2 regions of the Candidatus Methylospira mobilis genome follow, and region 2 is predicted to be linked to the other one. Evidence: predicted binding sites of a transcription regulator. Region 2 holds the regulator's gene; the other holds the start of a gene.
The links. Region 2 encodes HrcA, which represses chaperone genes, less so after heat shock. Its sites were predicted from a motif close to TNTTAGCACTCNNNNNNNNNGAGTGCTAANA; they were not measured.
Positions count from the first base shown of each region.

Region 1: a site for HrcA is predicted at 2,168-2,198, ahead of groES (co-chaperone GroES). Genes of this name have one in related genera too.

Region 1 is NZ_CP044205.1:2,896,665-2,905,956, reverse strand. It holds gene F6R98_RS13205 (ATP-binding protein) at 1-744, shown strand, start outside; gene F6R98_RS13200 (response regulator transcription factor) at 741-1,295, shown strand; gene arsC (arsenate reductase (glutaredoxin)) at 1,292-1,651, opposite strand; gene groES (co-chaperone GroES) at 2,246-2,536, shown strand; gene groL (chaperonin GroEL) at 2,587-4,227, shown strand; gene F6R98_RS13180 (exodeoxyribonuclease III) at 4,432-5,214, shown strand; gene F6R98_RS13175 (AmpG family muropeptide MFS transporter) at 5,198-6,433, shown strand; gene F6R98_RS13170 (hypothetical protein) at 6,444-7,340, shown strand; gene F6R98_RS13165 (vWA domain-containing protein) at 7,340-8,317, shown strand; gene F6R98_RS13160 (MxaK protein) at 8,326-8,868, shown strand; gene F6R98_RS13155 (VWA domain-containing protein) at 8,865-9,292, shown strand, end outside.
Region 2 is NZ_CP044205.1:1,870,126-1,879,417, forward strand. It holds gene pyrC (dihydroorotase) at 1-215, opposite strand, end outside; gene dapB (4-hydroxy-tetrahydrodipicolinate reductase) at 258-1,058, opposite strand; gene dnaJ (molecular chaperone DnaJ) at 1,062-2,198, opposite strand; gene dnaK (molecular chaperone DnaK) at 2,350-4,278, opposite strand; gene grpE (nucleotide exchange factor GrpE) at 4,379-4,963, opposite strand; gene hrcA (heat-inducible transcriptional repressor HrcA) at 5,096-6,160, opposite strand; gene F6R98_RS08275 (NAD(+) kinase) at 6,333-7,208, shown strand; gene recN (DNA repair protein RecN) at 7,211-8,902, shown strand; gene tmpT (thiopurine S-methyltransferase) at 9,195-9,292, shown strand, end outside.

The DNA.
Region 1 (9,292 bases), 1.0 Mb from region 2:
GGTATTGCCGACACGTTACGCCAGCGCGAACGGAAACTGGCGGAAATACGCGAGCACACGTTGCGCAACGAGCGTGTAGTCGCGCTGGGGACTCTTGCGGCAGGCGCCGCCCATGAAATGGGGACACCGCTGGGAACCATGGCGATCATCGTTCATGAGTTGATCAAGGAGTACGGAGAAACCGATGCCGACTTGTGCAAAAAAATGAAAATACTGCGCGAACAGGTGAGCAGATGCAAGCAAGCGCTGTCGGTACTGTCGGCTTCCGCCGGAGAAATCAGGGCCGAGTCCGGGCATCCGATGCCGGTTTCCGCTTATCTGGATGAGGTGATTTCCAATTGGCGGCAGCAGCGGCCGGAAGGGGTTTTGGCTGTCAACAAACAGGGGTTCGAGCCATCGCCTTCGATTCTGGCCGAACTGACGCTTACCCATGCTTTGGTCAATATCCTCAATAATTCCGCAGATGTGTCTCCGCACTTTATCGAACTGCGTGCGCGGTGGACCAAGGATCGCCTTGTTCTTGAGATCGTCGACGACGGTCCCGGTATTGCCCCAAGCGTATCCGAACAACTGGGCAAGGAACCTGTTTCAAGCAAGGAAAATGGTTTGGGGGTAGGGCTTTTTCTGGCTTTTACCACGATTGAACGCATGGGCGGGACGATTTCCATGGCGCTACGTAGCGAATGCCAGGGTACGCTGACGCGCATCAGCCTGCCTGTAACCTTAAGGGAGGCGGGACTATGAGTACGATTGCCTATATTACTGAAAATCCGCGCTTATTGCTGGTCGACGATGACGAAACTTTTTGTATGGTTCTGGAAGAGGCGCTGCAAAAGCGCAACTTCGATGTCTATGTCGCCCACAATTTGCAGCAGGCGATGGAGATTGCGCGCCAGGTGGAACCCGAATATGCGGTAATCGATTTGCGTATCGGTCAGGATTCAGGTCTGGCCATGGCAAAGTATCTGGTCGATTTGGACGACAATACCCGCGTGGTGATCCTGACCGGTTACGCCAGCGTGGCGACGGCAGTCGAGGCCATCAAACTGGGCGCTATTCATTATTTGACCAAACCGGCCGATGCCGATGAAATATTGGCCGCACTGCATAAGGATGGCGGCGATCCCACGGTGGAGATCAAGGACAGGCCTTTATCGGTCAAACGTCTGGAGTGGGAGCATCTGCAGAAAATTCTTGCCGAGCACGACGGCAATATTTCTGCAGCGGCGCGCGCGCTCAACATGCACCGCCGCACGCTGCAACGCAAGCTGGAGAAGCGCCCGGTCAAGGATTAATCGTGCAGCCCCGGCGTTTGAAGCACGTTTTCCGGCGGTCGCCCCAGGGTTGCGCCCGTTTCTGTGAATACTATCGGCCTTTCTATCAGCACCGGGTTTTTTATCATGGCTGCAATCAGTTGTTCACGGCTCAGGCTTTGATCAGCCAGATTTTCAGTCTTGTAGGGGGCTTCGTTTTTGCGCATCAACGCGCGGGGTTCCATGCCGAGTAATCGGATAATGGCGTCCAGTCTTTCGGCTGACGGCGGCGATTTCAGGTATTCGACCACTTCGCATTCTATGCCGTTTTCCTTGAGAAGCTGCAGCGCGGCGCGGGATTTGCTGCAGCGCGGGTTGTGGTAGATGGTAACGCTCATCTGTAGAGTTCCTCTGTCTGATTTGTAGTGTGCAGGCGCCATTCTACCGTTCTTCTCCCGCTATGCTGAAGAAGGAAAGCCACAGAATATGTAACTATTCTGTAACGGCTGGAAATAATTCATGACCGGGGCAGCCTCGGAGCAGGGTAAACCTGCCGGGACACGCTGGAGTGTGCCTATCTAGCAACTACACCCTGCGTCGTCTGTCCCTTCGGCTACGCCAGATCAGGCCGCTGACGGACTCCCCTCCGGCTCACACCGTTTTTTCTACTTCATGAGGGCGCTGGGTAGCAACAGTTACCAGAATATAAAGTTTTACATCCTTGCCGCTTGAATTGTTGGTTGGGAGCCTCCATAAAAGGGCGGTGTGATGCCTTGCAGGCGCGAAGGGTGGCATGGATTTAACTTGTTTGCTCGCAAAACAGGAGTACGACGCCTTGATCCTATTGGATGGTGTTGTGTGAATATAGTAAATCAATGTGAACCAAGCCTTGACAAGGCGCGCGGGATGGCTATTATTAGCACTCGCCTTGATTGAGTGCTAACGGCGCTGCCGGCAGCATAGTGTTTTAATCAACATTTATGAGGAAAAAAATGAAAATTCGTCCATTACATGATCGCATCATTGTTAAACGCCTTGAAGAAGAGCGTACCACAGCAGGAGGTATCGTAATTCCTGATTCAGCTGCCGAAAAACCCATGCGCGGAGAAGTGTTGGCTGTTGGTCAGGGAAAAACGTCGGATAATGGCGAAGTTCGCCCGTTGCAGGTTAAGGTCGGAGACAAGATTCTGTTCGGCAAATATGCCGGTACCGAAGTCAAGATCGACGGCGATGAAATTGTGGTCATGCGTGAAGAAGATGTCATGGGCATTATCGAAGCCTGATTGGCATAACCGCAAGTTATTTAAACTTATAGTTATTTGAAGGTATAAACATGGCAGCTAAAGAAGTTAAATTTGGTGATGACGCGCGTTCGCGCATGGTGCGTGGCGTAAATATTCTGGCTCACGCGGTAAAAGTGACGCTGGGTCCTAAAGGGCGCAATGTCGTCCTGGAAAAAAGCTTCGGCGCACCGACCGTTACCAAGGACGGCGTTTCAGTCGCGAAGGAAGTCGAACTGAAAGACAAGTTCGAAAATATGGGCGCGCAGATGGTTAAGGAAGTCGCTTCCCAGACCTCCGACGTAGCCGGCGACGGCACCACCACCGCTACGGTTCTGGCTCAGGCTATTTTGAACGAAGGGTTGAAGGCGGTTGCTGCGGGCATGAATCCGATGGATCTGAAGCGCGGTATCGACAAGGCTGTTCATGCAGCGGTTGAAGCGATACACCAGATGTCCGTTCCCTGCGCCGACAACAATGCCATCGCCCAGGTAGGTTCGATTTCAGCCAATTCCGATGAGAGCATCGGCGGCATCATTGCCGAGGCGATGGACAAGGTAGGCAAGGAAGGCGTCATTACGGTGGAAGACGGTTCGGGTCTGGAAAACCAGCTGGATATCGTTGAAGGCATGCAGTTCGACCGCGGCTACCTGTCGCCTTACTTCATCAACAACCAGCAGAGCATGAGCGCAGAGCTGGACAGCCCCTTCATCCTGCTGTACGAGAAGAAGATTTCCAATATCCGTGAAATGCTGCCGATACTGGAAGGCGTGGCCAAAGCCGGCCGTTCGCTGCTGATTATTGCTGAAGATGTCGAGGGCGAAGCCCTGGCTACCCTGGTAGTAAACACCATGCGCGGTATTGTCAAAGTTGCTGCCGTCAAGGCTCCAGGCTTTGGCGACCGCCGCAAGGCAATGCTGGAAGATATCGCCATCCTGACCGGCGGCACCGTGATTTCCGAAGACATCGGTCTGAGTCTGGAAAAGGCGACGCTGACCGATCTCGGCACCGCGAAGAAAGTACAGGTGAGCAAGGAAAATACCACTATCATTGACGGCGCCGGCAGCAGCGACAAGATTCAGGGTCGCGTTGCTCAGATCCGCAAGCAGATGGAAGACACTACTTCCGATTACGACAAGGAGAAGTTGCAGGAACGTCTGGCCAAACTGGCTGGCGGCGTTGCCGTCATCAAAGTCGGTGCTGCAACCGAAGTCGAAATGAAGGAAAAGAAGGCACGCGTCGAAGACGCGCTGCATGCGACACGCGCCGCGGTAGAGGAAGGCATCGTACCGGGCGGCGGCGTTGCGCTGATCCGTGCGCTGCAGAAGATCAAGGATCTGAAAGGCATCAACCACGATCAGGATGCGGGCATCGGCATTGCGCGTCGCGCGATGGAAGAACCGTTGCGCCAGATCGTATCCAACGCAGGCGATGAGGCTTCCGTGGTGCTGAACAAGGTAGCGGAAGGCACCGGTAACTTCGGTTACAATGCCGCTACCGGCGAATACGGCGACATGGTCGCCATGGGTATTCTTGATCCCGCCAAGGTTACGCGTACCGCATTGCAGAATGCGGCTTCCGTTTCCGGATTGATGATCACCACCGAGGCGATGATCGCTGAAGAGCCCAAGGAAGAAGCGCCAATGCCGGGTGGCGGCATGGGCGGAATGGGCGGAATGGACGGCATGATGTAATCGCAGAGTTTCTTTGCGTCTGAGGCCCCGACCGGGAAACCGGTCGGGGCTTTTTGTTGTGCTCTACTTGCCGTATGGCAGGTAGAGGTGGAAATACGTTTTAAAGCGGGTACCCGGATGGATGAAAAACGATTAAACTGGATGCAACTTTTTCGTCTCGCACCGAAAGGCCAGGTTATAAATCAGCAATAACTGCATAAAAACATGTTGCGTATTATTTCAATCAATCTCAATGGTATCCGTTCCGCCGTCAATAAAGGCTTTCTCGACTGGCTTGCCGAACAGGATGCCGACTTTATCTGCATGCAGGAACTCAAGGCGCAGGCCGGCGATATGAGCGCAGAAATGCTGAATCCCGCCGGCTACTACGGCTATTTTCACTATGCCGAAAAAAAAGGCTACAGCGGCGTCGGCGTCTATGCGCGCCGTCAGCCCGACCAGATTATCGAAGGTCTGGGCATTGCCGATATCGACGCGGAAGGGCGTTATATCGAATTGCGCTACGATGGTTTTTCCGTGGTTTCGGTCTATTTGCCGTCCGGTTCCAGCGGTGAACATCGGCAAGCCACAAAATACAGTTTCATGGAGCGTTTTTTTCCTCATCTCAACGCATTGCATCAAGGCGGTCGCGAGGTGGTGTTGTGCGGCGACTGGAATATCGCGCATAAGGAAGTCGACCTTAAAAACTGGAAGTCCAATCAGAAAAACTCCGGCTTTCTGCCGGAGGAACGTGCGTGGTTAAGCCGCGTCTTCGATGAACAGGGCTGGGTGGATGTTTTTCGCAGGCTGTACCCGGAAGCCGGCGGCGAAGGCTATACCTGGTGGAGCAACCGCGGGCAGGCCTGGGCAAAAAATGTCGGATGGCGCATCGACTACCAGATTGCAACCGATAAACTGGCCGCAGCCGCACGTACTGCGGTTGTCTACAAGGAACAGCGTTTTAGCGACCATGCGCCGTTGACGGTAGATTATGACGTCAGCCTCTGAACCGGCGGCGGTCTGGTACCGGATTTACTTCACGCGCCGCATATTGGGGGCTTTTTTTACCGGCTTTTATGGCGGATTGCCGCTGTTGCTGACCGGTTCGGTGCTGCAGGCCTGGCTTAAGCAGGAAGGCGTCGATTTGGCGACAATAGGGCTCTATGCCCTGGTCGGTCTGCCGTATACGTTGAAATTCCTATGGGCTCCGGTATTTGACCGCTATCGCATCAGGCATTACGGCAGACGCAGGGGGTGGCTGATCCTGACTCAGGCGGCGCTGGCGCTGGCGCTGGCGCTGCTGGCGTTCAGCCAGCCGGCCCTGCACCCCATTCTGCTGGCGGGACTGGCGTTGCTGGTGACTTTTTTTTCCGCTTCCCAGGATACATTGATCGATGCCTGGCGGCGTGAAAGCCTGAGCGATTACGAACAAGGTTTGGGCGCTTCCTTTTACGTCAACGGTTATCGTTTAGGTATGCTGCTGGCTTCAGGCGGCGGGTTGATTCTGGCCGATTTGTGGGGGTTTACTTTTGTTTATCTACTGATGGCGGCGGTGATGCTAAGCGGAGCCATGGTCAGCCTGATCCTACCCGAACCGGAAGAGGCGGGGCATCGCCCGAAGCGCTTTGCCGCGGCGGTGATCCAGCCGTTCATCCAGTTTTTTGAACGGCAGGACGCCTGGTGGATTCTACTGTTTATCCTGTTGTACAAAATGGGAGACACCATAGCCGGACAGATGTCGACGCCGTTTTATCTGGATATGGGCTATAGTAAAACCGAAATCGGCGCGATAGTGAAACTGTTCGGGTTCTGGGCGACGCTGATCGGCGGCTTTGTCGGCGGTACGCTGATACTGCGCGTGGGCATCTACCGCGCATTATGGCAGTTCGGCATATTGCAGGCGTTTTCCACCGCGGCATTCGCCGCGCTGACGCAAATACCGCCGCAACTTCCGGCCCTGGGCGCGGTGATCTGCTTTGAAAATCTTTCAGCCGGGATGGGAACCGCAGCTTTTGTCGGCTTTATGGCGAGCCAGACCGACCGGCGTTTCACCGCCACGCAATATGCGTTGCTGTCGAGCCTGATGGGGGTGCCGCGGGTGCTGATTGCCGCGCCCAGCGGTTGGATGGCTTCGAGCCTCGGCTGGTGGTGGTTTTTTTTAGGATGCTCGCTGTTGGCGATACCGGGTTTATTGTTGTTGATCCGCTTTCGTAACTGGTTGCGTTGAGGCGTGCGCCATGAGTCGAAGCTACTGGATAACGCCGATTATATTGCTGTGGATAGGCTCCGCCTGCGCCGAGCCTGCCGGTATCCGTTTTGTCGAGAACACGCCAGCGGATAATGCCGAGTATCGGACCGGAGATTTGATACGCAGGGAAATCCGGGTAGGCGTGGAGCCGGATTATGAGCTGGAAACCGGACTATTACCGAGTATAGGCGTGTCTGTTGCCGACGGTCTGGAAGTACGGCAAGTGAGCTGGACGCGCGAAGATGAAGGCGATGGGGTGATTTACCGGGTGCAGCTGGCCTACCAGCTTTTCAAAACCGTGGTAGATACCGAGCAAACTACCGCGCCGGCTCTCGGTCTGGGATTTGTTGCCGGAGGCAAACGCGCATGGATGGAAGTTCCCGCCTGGTCTTTTACGCAAACACCCCTGCATGATTCGACTGACGGTCATGCGTCAATCAAACCGGCGCTGCCGCCGCTCGAATATGACCTGGAGCCCGCTGGCCGGGTCGTGCTGGGCCTTATCGCGGCGCTGTTGCTTGTTGCAGGATATGGCTGGCTGCGGCTTCGTTTTTTCAAGCGGCTTCCTCCGTTCGCCGCGGCAGCAAAAAACTGCCGTCGATTGCTGAAGCACCCTGACAGCGCCGCCGAACAAGCGGTTTTTCTGGCGCTGCATCGGGCCGTGGATCGAACAGCCGGATATGTGCTGTTCAGCAGCGGTTTGGCGCGGTTTTTAATTGAACATCCCGAGTTTGCCGGCATGGAAGCCGAATTCCAGCAATTTTTTTATATTTCGGATCGGTACTTCTACGCGAAAAACGAACAGGTTTCTGATGCGGGATCGTTGCGTGACCGCCTCGATTTTGTGGCGCAGTTTTGCGACGCTTGTGCGTTGAGGGAGACATAGTGCCCGTTTATCTGCATCACCCCTGGTTTCTGCTGTTGCTGCCGTTGGCCGCGCTGCCTTATCTGCGCAAGAGACAGGGTGCGCTCAGGTTTCCAGGAATGGATTTTTTTCCGGCAGACCCGTTTTCGGAGCAACTGGCGCGTTTACGGCGCGCTTCCGCAGCATTGGGCATCGGCTTGCTAGGCATTGCGCTGACAGCTCCCGAATCAGTCAGTCAGCAATGGATAGCGCGCGTGGGGCAGGGCGCGCATGTGGTGTTGCTGGTGGATCGCAGCAGCAGCATGAACGAGAATTTTTCCGGGAGCTATCTGGGCGGCGCGGCCAAGGAAAGCAAGAGCGCATTAACCGCGCAATTGCTGTCCGACTTTGTCGCGCAACGTCCCGATGATGCGTTTGCACTGGTGATATTCAGCGCCGCGCCGGTTTTTGTGCTGCCGTTGACCCAGGATCAGGTTGCGCTGCAGGCTGCGCTGAAAAGCCTGGCTTCCCGAGGTCATGGCATTACCAACATCGCGACCGGTCTGGAAATGGCGCTGGATCATTTCAGGCATAATACGGGTGATGAGTCGCGCATGATAGTCCTGGTTTCGGATGGCGCCGCGCGTATGGATGCCGAGGCGCGCGACTTGATACGGCAGCGCTTTCAGGACACGCAAGTAGCGCTTTACTGGATTTACATGCGCAGCCCGAGAAGCGGATCGCTTGCAAAGGCCCCGGCGAATGCCAATGAAACCAGTAGCCCGGAGTATTTTTTACACCAGTTTTTTCAATCCATGGGTACGCCTTACCAGGCGTTCGAGGCGGAGAATCTGGAAGCGGTGCAACAGGCAATAGCCACGGTTGGGCAGCGTAACCATCGACCGGTGCACTATAAGATCCGTGCTCCGGGGCACGATTTGACGCGCTGGTTTCTGGCGCCGGCCTGGTGTTTTTTATTTGTATACACCGCTTTCGCCGCGCTGGAGTTCAGGCGGTGATAAAGCTGATGCGTTTCTGCAAATTTGCCGGTTGGCGAGGTCTTGCGCTATTGATAACGGTAGCGCTGTCCGTGGAGAGCTTTTGGCTTTGGCGCCTTACGCATATCAATCATAGGGTACACGACGCATCGTCGGAGGTTTCCGCCAATGACGATCCGTACCTGCGTTTTGCGAAGTCCTGGCGCATGGCGCGCGATGGAGAGGGTTACGCGGCGATCCGCGAATATGCATTGCTGTCGTCGTCCGATGATGCCCTGTTGCGTGAGCGGGTGAACTACAACATCGGCACCCTGTATCTGGAGCAAGCCGACGCATTGTGGCAAAGTTCGGGCTTGTTGGAGTTCGAACGCGTTACTGCCTTGCTGACGCTGGCAAAGCAGTACCTGATTGAGACACTACGCATGAACCCGCAAAATACCGATGCGCGTTTTAACCTCGAATATGCCGGGCGTATTACGCCACCGCCCAGGGAAGCGGCTGCTCCGAAGTGGCAGGGTACCAAATCGAGCGTGTTTTCCACGCTGCCGGGGTTGCCGGGCGGTGGGCCATGAGACGCTTTCTGGTGCAGGAGTGGCAGCGTACAGGCTGGCGTTTCAAGTGCCTTGCCGCCGCCAATCTCATGCTGTTGCCGGCTTTGTTCGGGCTTTCCGTGCCGCTTCCGCAGCCGGTTTTCCGCTATAACTGGGTCATCGATATCACCCAGAGCATGAACGTGCAGGACTATCACGATCCGGCGATGCCGGCCGACCGCCTGCATTTTGTCACAGCCTCATTGCGACGGGCGTTGCCGAGGCTGGCCTGCGGCTCGGAAGCCGGCTTGAGTCTGTTTGCAGGCCAGCAGGTGTTGCCGCTCTTCGAGCCGATAGAGGTTTGCGAGCATCGCGCCTTGCTGGATCAGGTGCTGGAGCGTCTGGATAGTCGTATGGCATGGACGGCGGATAGCGATATTGCGGTCGGATTGGCGGCGTCGATGCG
Region 2 (9,292 bases):
AGCGGTTCGAAATCCTGCGGATTTTGCAGCGCGTCTTTTATTTCGGCATGGTAGGCCAATGCCTGTCGTACAGTGGTTACGGGCGGTTTCAGGTTCGGCATCACCACAGCGCGACGGAACTGCGCCGCGCTGAAATTGACCACGTCTTTTAAGGCAGCGCCTGCGCGTAAGTGCAGGTGCCAGTCATCCGGCTGCGTCAGGGTGATTTTTTGCATGAGGCTGCTTGCGATGGGTGTATTGCTCGATAGGGTAGGGCGCTAACGCAATTGCAGCACGTCCTGCATGTCGTAGAGCCCCGCTTTCTGCTGTCCCAGCCATAATGCCGCGCGTACAGCCCCCTTGGCGAAAGTCATGCGGCTGGATGCCTTATGGGTGATTTCTATGCGTTCCCCGATATCGGCAAACATGACGGTATGTTCGCCGATGATGTCACCGGCGCGTATCGTGGAAAATCCGATGGTTTTACGACCCCGCTCTCCGGTGTGGCCTTCGCGTCCGTAAATTGCGCATTCGGCAAGATCGCGGCCAAGCGCTTCGGCTACCACTTCGCCCATGCGTAATGCGGTTCCCGACGGCGCATCCACTTTGTGCCGGTGATGCGCTTCAACAATTTCAATATCGCTGTATTCGCCCATGACTTTGGCGGCAGTTTCGAGCAGCTTGAAAGCCAGGTTGACACCGACGCTCATGTTGGGCGCCAAAACAATCGGAATCCCGTTCGAAGCCGCGCGGATTTGTTCCTTTTGTTCAGGGGTAAACCCGGTCGTGCCTATTACCAGCGCTTTGCCGTGAACGAGGCAAGTTGCCAGCGTTTCCAGCGAAGCATCGGGCCGTGTAAAGTCGATAAGAACGTCGATATTGCTTATCACATCGTTCAAACGGTCGTTAACCGCTAGTTGCAACGGAGGTAATCCGGCCAGGTATCCGGCATCGCGCCCGGCTGTGGCGCAGCCGCTGCGGGTAACGGCTGCGCACAGTTCTGCTTTGGGTTCGACCACGCAGGCCTTGATAAGTTCCAGACCCATGCGGCCAGCTACGCCGATAACGCCTATTTTCATCGTTTACAGCCCTAAACGGTCAAAAAACTGTTTCGCTACGTCCAGCCAGCCGTGCGTCTGGGGGCTGTGGGTGCTGCCGCCGCCGGTTAACGACTCTTCCAGTTTGCGTATCAGCTCCAGTTGTTCCTTGGTCAGATGTACCGGCGTTTCGACGCGGACACGGCACATTAAATCGCCGCGATCACCTCCGCGTACCGGTTTTACGCCCTTGCCGCGTATGCGAAACATTCTTCCGGTTTGCGTTTCAGGAGGAATTTTCAACGTACCCTTGCCTTCTAGTGTCGGTACTTCCAGTTCGCCACCCAGGCAGGCGGTCGGGAAGCCGATCGGGACTTCACAGTACAGGTTGGCGCCGTCTCGTGTGAAAATGGCATGATCTTTTACGCTGATTTGCACGTACAGATCGCCTGGTGGTCCGCCCGCTTCGCCGGCTTCTCCTTCGCCGGCAAGACGAACACGGTCTCCGATATCCACCCCCGGCGGTATCTTGACCGAAAGCGTTTTGGTTTCCTGGGTGCGCCCCTGGCCGTAACAGGCTCCGCAAGGATCCTTGATTTGCTGACCTGTGCCGCGGCAGGTTGGGCAGGTTTGCTGTACCGCAAAAAAACCTTGCTGCATGCGGACTGCGCCCTGTCCGTGACAGGTCGTGCAGGTTACCGGCGCACTGCCTTTTTTGGCCCCGGTGCCCCCGCACACGCCGCAGGCAACCAGGGTGGGAACACGTATTTTTACTTCGGTGCCGGAAACCGCATCCTCAAGGCTTAGTTCGAGGTTATAGCGGAGATCCGATCCGCGTTGCGCTCGACTGCCGCCACCGCTTCTGCGGCCTCCGCGAGCGCCGCCGCCAAAAATATCTCCGAACACATCGCTGAATATATCGCTGAAACCTTCCGCGCCATGACCCCCCATGCTGGGGTCTACGCCGGCATGTCCGAACTGATCGTACGCGGAACGTTTTTTCGGGTCGGAAAGAATCTCATAGGCTTCCTTGACCTTTTTGAAGTTCTCTTCGGCGTCTGGATTGTCGGTGTTGCGATCCGGGTGGTATTTCATCGCCAGGCGACGAAAACTTTTTTTTATGTCACTGTCGCTCGCATTGCGAGGCACATCCAGTAATTCGTAATAATCTTCTTTGGCCATAATAAAAAATCAGCCACAGGCTTGCGTCTGCGGCTTTCCGGAGTGAATGAGGGCTGTAAGGCCATGTTATGTATGGGCTGATCCGGAGGCGATACGCTTTGTTGCGTCATCTCGCCTCCAAATCCGCTCTACACGCTTAGCTTCGCTAACCTTATTTTTTATCTTTTACTTCTTCGAACTCGGCATCAACCACGTCATCCGCCGGTTTTTCGGAGCCGGAAGATTCTCCGCCCTCATGTGCCGCGCCGGAAGCGCCTTCGGCTTTTTGCGTATAAAGGCGTTCGGCCAGTTTCGCCGCGGCTTCCGACAATGCTTCCGCTTTGCTGTCGATATCGGCCTTGTCTTCGCTGGAAATGGCGGTTTTCAATGCGTCAACCGCGCTGTCGATGTTCGATTTTTCCTCGGCGCTGACCTTGTCGCCCAAGTCGTGAACGGTTTTCTGCGCGGAGTGTATCAGGCCGTCTGCATGGTTTCTGGCGTTGATCAACTCGTGGAGTTTGCGGTCTTCCTCGGCATGCAGTTCGGCTTCCTGAATCATGCGCTTGACCTCTTCATCGGACAAACCGCTGGACGCCTTGATGATGATCGACTGCTGTTTGCCGGTTGCCTTGTCCTTGGCGGATACGTTCAGGATGCCGTTGGCGTCGATATCGAAGGTGACTTCGATTTGCGGCATCCCTCTCGGGGCCAGTGGCAGGTCGGCCAGGTCGAAACGTCCCAGCGATTTGTTGTCTCTCGCCATTTCGCGTTCGCCCTGAACGACGTGAACGGTCACTGCGGATTGATTGTCTTCAGCCGTCGAGAATACCTGGCTGGTTTTGGTAGGAATCGTCGTATTCTTTTCGATCAGCTTGGTCATGACGCCCCCCAGGGTTTCTATCCCTAAAGACAGCGGGGTTACGTCGAGCAGCAACACATCCTTGACCTGACCGCCGAGCACGCCTGCCTGTATGGCCGCGCCCAGCGCAACCGCTTCGTCAGGGTTTACGTCCTTGCGCGCTTCCTTGCCGAAAATGTTCTTTACGAAGTCCTGTACTTTCGGCATACGGGTCTGACCGCCGACCAGGATGACTTCCTGAATTTCGGACGGTTTCAATCCTGCGTCCTTGAGCGCGGTCAGGCAAGGGCCCTTGGTGCGTTCGATCAGATCGTCGACCAGAGATTCCAGCTTGGAACGCGTCAGCTTGATATTCAAATGCTTGGGACCGGTCGCGTCGGCGGTAATGTAGGGCAGATTGATATCGGTCTGCTGACTGGAAGACAGCTCGATTTTCGCCTTTTCCGCCGATTCCTTCAGACGCTGCAGCGCCAGGGAATCATTGTGCAGGTCGATGCCCTGTTCTTTCTTGAATTCGTCTGCCAGAAAATCGATGATGCGCAGGTCGAAGTCTTCACCGCCGAGGAAGGTATCGCCGTTGGTGGAAAGCACTTCGAACTGGTGTTCGCCGTCGACTTCGGCGATTTCGATAATGGAAACGTCGAAGGTGCCGCCGCCCAGGTCGTATACGGCGATTTTCTGATCGCCGCGTTTTTTGTCCATGCCGTAAGCCAGCGCGGCAGCGGTTGGTTCGTTGATGATGCGCTTGACATCCAGACCTGCAATGCGGCCGGCATCCTTGGTAGCTTGACGCTGCGAGTCATTGAAATAGGCCGGCACGGTGATGACGGCTTCGGTGACTTCTTCGCCCAGGAATGCCTCGGCGTCTTTTTTCAATTTCATCAGCACGCGTGCGGATACTTCCGGCGGCGCCATTTTTTTTCCGCTTACATCGATCCATGCGTCGCCGTTATCGGCTTCGGCAATCTTGTAAGGCACCATTTTGATGTCTTTTTGGACCACGTCGTCCTTGAAACGGCGTCCGATCAGACGTTTAACCGCGAACAAGGTGTTTTTCGGGTTGGTTACCGCCTGCCGTTTGGCCGACTGTCCGACCAATACTTCGTTGTCGCTGGTGAAGGCGATAGTGGACGGCGTTGTGCGTGCCCCTTCGCTGTTTTCGATGACGCGCGACTTGCCGCCTTCCAGGATGGCAACACACGAGTTGGTGGTTCCCAGGTCAATACCGATAATTCTAGCCATTACGATCTCCGGCGTTTGTAAGTTCTTTTTGGTTTGATTTGGCTTTTTAAGCCGTTGTTTGCCTAAATGCGGGCGGTGCTTGCAGTTTTCAAGTGGCGGTTTATGCCTGTTGCGCAATCACCACCATGGCGGGACGCAACAAGCGGTCGTTAAGCTGATAGCCCTTCTGAAATACCTTGACGACGGTATTGGGTTCGGCTTCGGCGCTGGGTTCCACAGCCATGGCTTGATGCAGCTCGGGGTTGAATTTCTGACCATGCGGATCAATTTGCGCCACGCCGAATTTTTCCAGCGCGCCCAGCAGCTGTTTCAGGGTCAGGTCGCTGCCCTCGCGCAGTTTGGCTACTTCCGGCGAGTCGCCCGTTGCGGCCTGTATGCCGAGTTCCAGGCTGTCGACGACGGCGAGCAATTCGCGCGCAAATTTTTCCAGTGCGTATTTATGCGCGTTTTGCAGATCTTTTTCGGTGCGTCTGCGCAAATTGTCCATTTCCGCCTGGACGCGCAACAGCTTGTCCCAGTTTTCAGCCGCCGCGTGTTGAGCGGCCGCCAGTTTTTCAGCCAGTGCTTCCGGCGACTCGTCGGCGTTGCCGCTGTTCCCGCCTGCATCGTCGTTTTGCAGCGCGTCACTTGCCGGATCGACGCTGTTCACAACATCCAGCGCCTGAGTTGTCTGCTCTTCACTCATGGTTTTATTGCTCCCAATTAAATTAAATGTATGCGCCCGCAAACACTCAATCCTATCCTTAACCCGCCGCAAAGCGTCACTGTTGCGGGGAAAAGACCGGATATGCTTCAGGCATGCGATATTTATCAGATTTTAAATGGGGGCCATATTTCGCCGATTCAAGGCGTTTCCCAATAATTTTGACGTCAGGTCCACCAGCGGTATCACGCGTTCGTAGTCCATGCGCGTCGGACCGATGACGCCGAGCAGCCCTACGGTATGTTCGTCGACTATATAAGGGGCTGTAACCAGGCTGCACTGTTGCAGTGGACGATAACCCGATTCTTCGCCGATAAAAATTTTTACGCCATGCGTTTCGAGGCAGCGGTCGAGCAGATGCACCATGTCTTCCTTCTGCTGAAACGCCGACAGCAGCGCGCGCATATGGTCCATGGACGCCAGTTCGTCGAAATCCATCAGGTTGGTTTCGCCGCTCATCACGAACGGATGGCGTTTTTTTCTCTTTTGTCCCTTGAAGGCGAGATCTGCGATTTCCGCTCCCTGCGCCAGCTCCTGCGTCATGCGCTCGCGCGCTTCCTGCGCTTCTCCCATGACCTGCTGGCGCACGTCGGCCAGCGCCTGACCCGAGTAATTCTGGTTCAGATAGTTCTGTACCGTAGTCAGCTCCGATGCGCTGAAACGGCGCGAAGGGTAGATCACCTTGTTTTGCACTTCCTGGTCATTGGTGACCAGGATGACCAGCAGCCGGTTTTCCGATAACGGGATGAATTCGATCATGCGGAATATGGTCTTATCGCGCCGCGGTATGGAGACCAGCCCCGCCATGCGCGTGATATCGGCCAGCATGCGCGAGGTCGATTCCAGCATTTCTTCCGGGTCTCCGCTATGCTCGAACAAACCACGTTCGCATTGTGTGATGATTTCGTCCTGCAACGGGCGTACCGTCAACAGCGAGTCGATAAAAAAGCGATAGCCGCTCACCGTGGGCATGCGTCCCGCCGATGTATGAGGCGAAGCGATTAACCCCAACTCCTCCAGATCGGCCATCACGTTGCGTATGGTGGCCGGACTCAGGTTCAGGCCTGCGTCGCGCGACAGCGCGCGCGAGCCGACCGGTTGTCCATCATCTATATAGCGCTCGACAAGAATTTTCAACAGATGCTGCGCACGATCAGACATCTCGGGGTATTTGGACACAGGCATCCTCGAATTGCACTGGCGCTCCATAATGGTGAGTGCCAAAACTACCAATGGCTGGATAATGTGTCAAGAAGCTCATAAGATAAGCCTCCTGAACCGGGTGCGCATGGAAAGTTTTCCGCGCCTCTCTTTTTTGTTTTATTTGTTTTAACAATCATCGTGTGCTGCCATGTCTGCTGTCTATAAACGGATCGCGTTGATCGGAAAGCCGGATGCGGACCGTATTGCCGAAATACTGCCGCCGCTTTATCACCGCCTGTGTGAACGTGGGTGCGAGGTTGTCGTCGAGCGCGGTTGCGTGCATATCATAGCGGATGCCGCCGGTATTGATATGGAGCAAATAGGGTTGCGTTGCGATTTGGCCATTGTGGTCGGCGGCGACGGCTCGCTGTTGACCGTCGCGCGCACCCTGGCCGAATACCGGATTCCGCTGATAGGCGTTAATCTCGGGCGTCTGGGGTTTCTGGTGGATATTACGCCGGAACATGCCCTAGCCAAGATCGACGAAATGCTGAATGGGCATTACTTTTCAGAGCAGCGCTACTTGTTGCGCGCACGCGTCATACGTGACGGCGAAACCGTATACCAGCAAACCGCGGTCAACGACGTCATCGTGCACAGCTGGAGCGCTACCAGCATGATAGAGCTCGAAACCACCATTAACGGCGCTTTTCTGAATTCGCAGCGCTCCGATGGCCTGATCGTTTCCACGCCGACCGGTTCGACGGCCTATGCGCTGTCGGGAGGCGGCCCGATTCTTCATCCCACGCTCAAAGCCATCGTTCTGGTGCCGATTAACCCGCATACCCTGACCAATCGTCCGATCGTGGTTTCGGATGACAGCGTCATTGATATTGCATTTCGTCCAAGTAAACAATTTCGCGCTCAGATTGCCTGCGATAATATTTCAATACCGGACATAGAGTTGCAGGATAAAATCCGCATTACACGCGATTTGTCTTTCAGTATCCTGCACCCCAACGACTACGATTTTTATGAAATTTTGCGCGCCAAGCTCAATTGGAGCGGCGGCAACAGGAATTAGGCATGTTGAGTAATCTGCGTATCAACGATCTGGCGGTCGTGGAAAAGCTGGATCTGGATTTCGAACAGGGCTTGACCGTTCTGACCGGCGAGACCGGCGCGGGCAAGTCCATACTGCTGACCGCACTGGCGCTGGCGTCAGGTGAGCGCGCCGACGCCGGATTCATCCGTACCGGCGCGGCGCGCTCCGAGATCGAACTCGAATGCCTGTTGCTGGATGCTCTGCCCGCCCGTATGTGGCTGGATGAAAACGATTTGCTGGATCCGGATAACCCTGAAATCTGTCTGATACGCCGTAGTGTAAGCCAGGACGGGCGCTCGAGGGCGTTTGTCAACGGCCGTTCGGTGACTCTGCAGTCCCTGCAGGCGCTTTCGACGCATTTGATAGAAATCCACGGACAGCATGCGCATCTGCGTCTGTTGCAGGCTCAGGAACAGCAGAGGCTGCTGGATGAATATTGCGGGAATCAATCTCTGCTGAAACAGCTTGCCTCGCTGCATCAGCGCTGGCAGGCGGCGCAGCGCGAGCTGGAGCGGCTGCTGCGCGCGCTGCAGGAAAGCGGCGCGCGCGTATCCCTGCTGCGCCATCAGATAGAAGAACTGGAGCAGCATGAGATAGAAAGCCTGGATTACGATCTACTTTCGGCGGAACATGCGTTGCAGGCCAACGTTGAAAAAATTCTGATGGTGGGTCAGGAACAGCTCGACGCGCTGTATGACGACGACACGCACTCGGCCAGCGCTTTGCTGGTCAGGGGAGGGCAGGCCTTGCGCGAACTGGCGCAGCTGGCCGCCGGTTTTGAAGAAACGGTCGGCCTGATCGACGAGGCGCAGATTGCGGTCAAGGAAGTCGGCCATACGCTGGCGCGGCTGCTGGAAAAACTGGACGCCGATCCCGCGCGTTTGAGCTGGCTCGACGAAAAACTGGGCGTGCTGCACCGGCTGGCGCGCAAATATCAAACCCAGCCGCAGGCCTTGCGCGAACAGCTGGCCGAGTTCCGCCAGGAATTGCAGGCGCTGGCGCCGGGCGATGAAAAACAGGCGGAACTGGAAGCCTTGACCGTACGGCTGTTAAGCGAGTACCAGGCTACGGCGGCAAAATTAACCGCGCGCAGAACCGACGGCGCCAGGCGATTGTCCAAAACCATCAGCGGTTTCATCCGCGAGCTGGGCATGCCCCAGGGACAGTTTGTGATCCAGGTGCAGGCGGAAGCGGACGCGGCACCTAAAGCGTCGGGCTGCGACACGATCGAGTTTCTGGTCAGCGCCAATCCGGGCTTGCCGCCGCGCCCGCTGGCCAAGGTGGCTTCCGGCGGCGAGCTGTCGCGCATCAGTCTGGCGATACAGGTCGCCGCCATCGACGTAAAAACCACGCCGACGCTGATTTTCGATGAAGTGGACAGCGGCATCGGCGGCGGCGTCGCCGAAATCGTCGGCCAAAAACTGCGCGCGCTGGCGGCGGGACGGCAGATATTCTGCGTGACCCATCTGCATCAGGTCGCGGTGCAGGGGCATCATCACCTGCGCGTCGAGAAAAAGACCCGTTCCGGACAAACGCAGACGCAGGTGAAAAAGCTTACCGAAAAAGAGCGTGTCGACGAAATCGCGCGCATGCTGGGCGGGGTCAAGATCACCGCGCAGACTCTGGCGCATGCAGAGGAAATGTTGACGGTGGCGGCGGAAGGGAATGGTTGATTTATCCGGCTGAAAGGTGCTTATTCGGCTACCTGCTCCGAGCCTGTGAGGGGCGCGGTATATATCTACACATAATCTTTTCTTGTGGGGGCGCAAGCGGGGATTCGCGAAGCATGCTTCGCGAATCCCCGTAGCCGGGTTATAGTGCAAGGCAAGGGGAGGATGGGGCGTTTCTTGTCGAGACACGCGATTGCGTCGGTCTATTTTCGGCTTCGAGGGCGCAATAGGCTGCTATATGCCGCAGCATTCATAGCTTTATCTGTAAGTAATCGTGCTCGGGAGATCATTCGTCATGGATGCAGGTTTCTGGCGAAAAAGGTGGGGAAACAATGAAATTGCTTTCCACGAAAGTGAAGCCAACCCACTACTGGTCAAATACTTCAAAGCGCT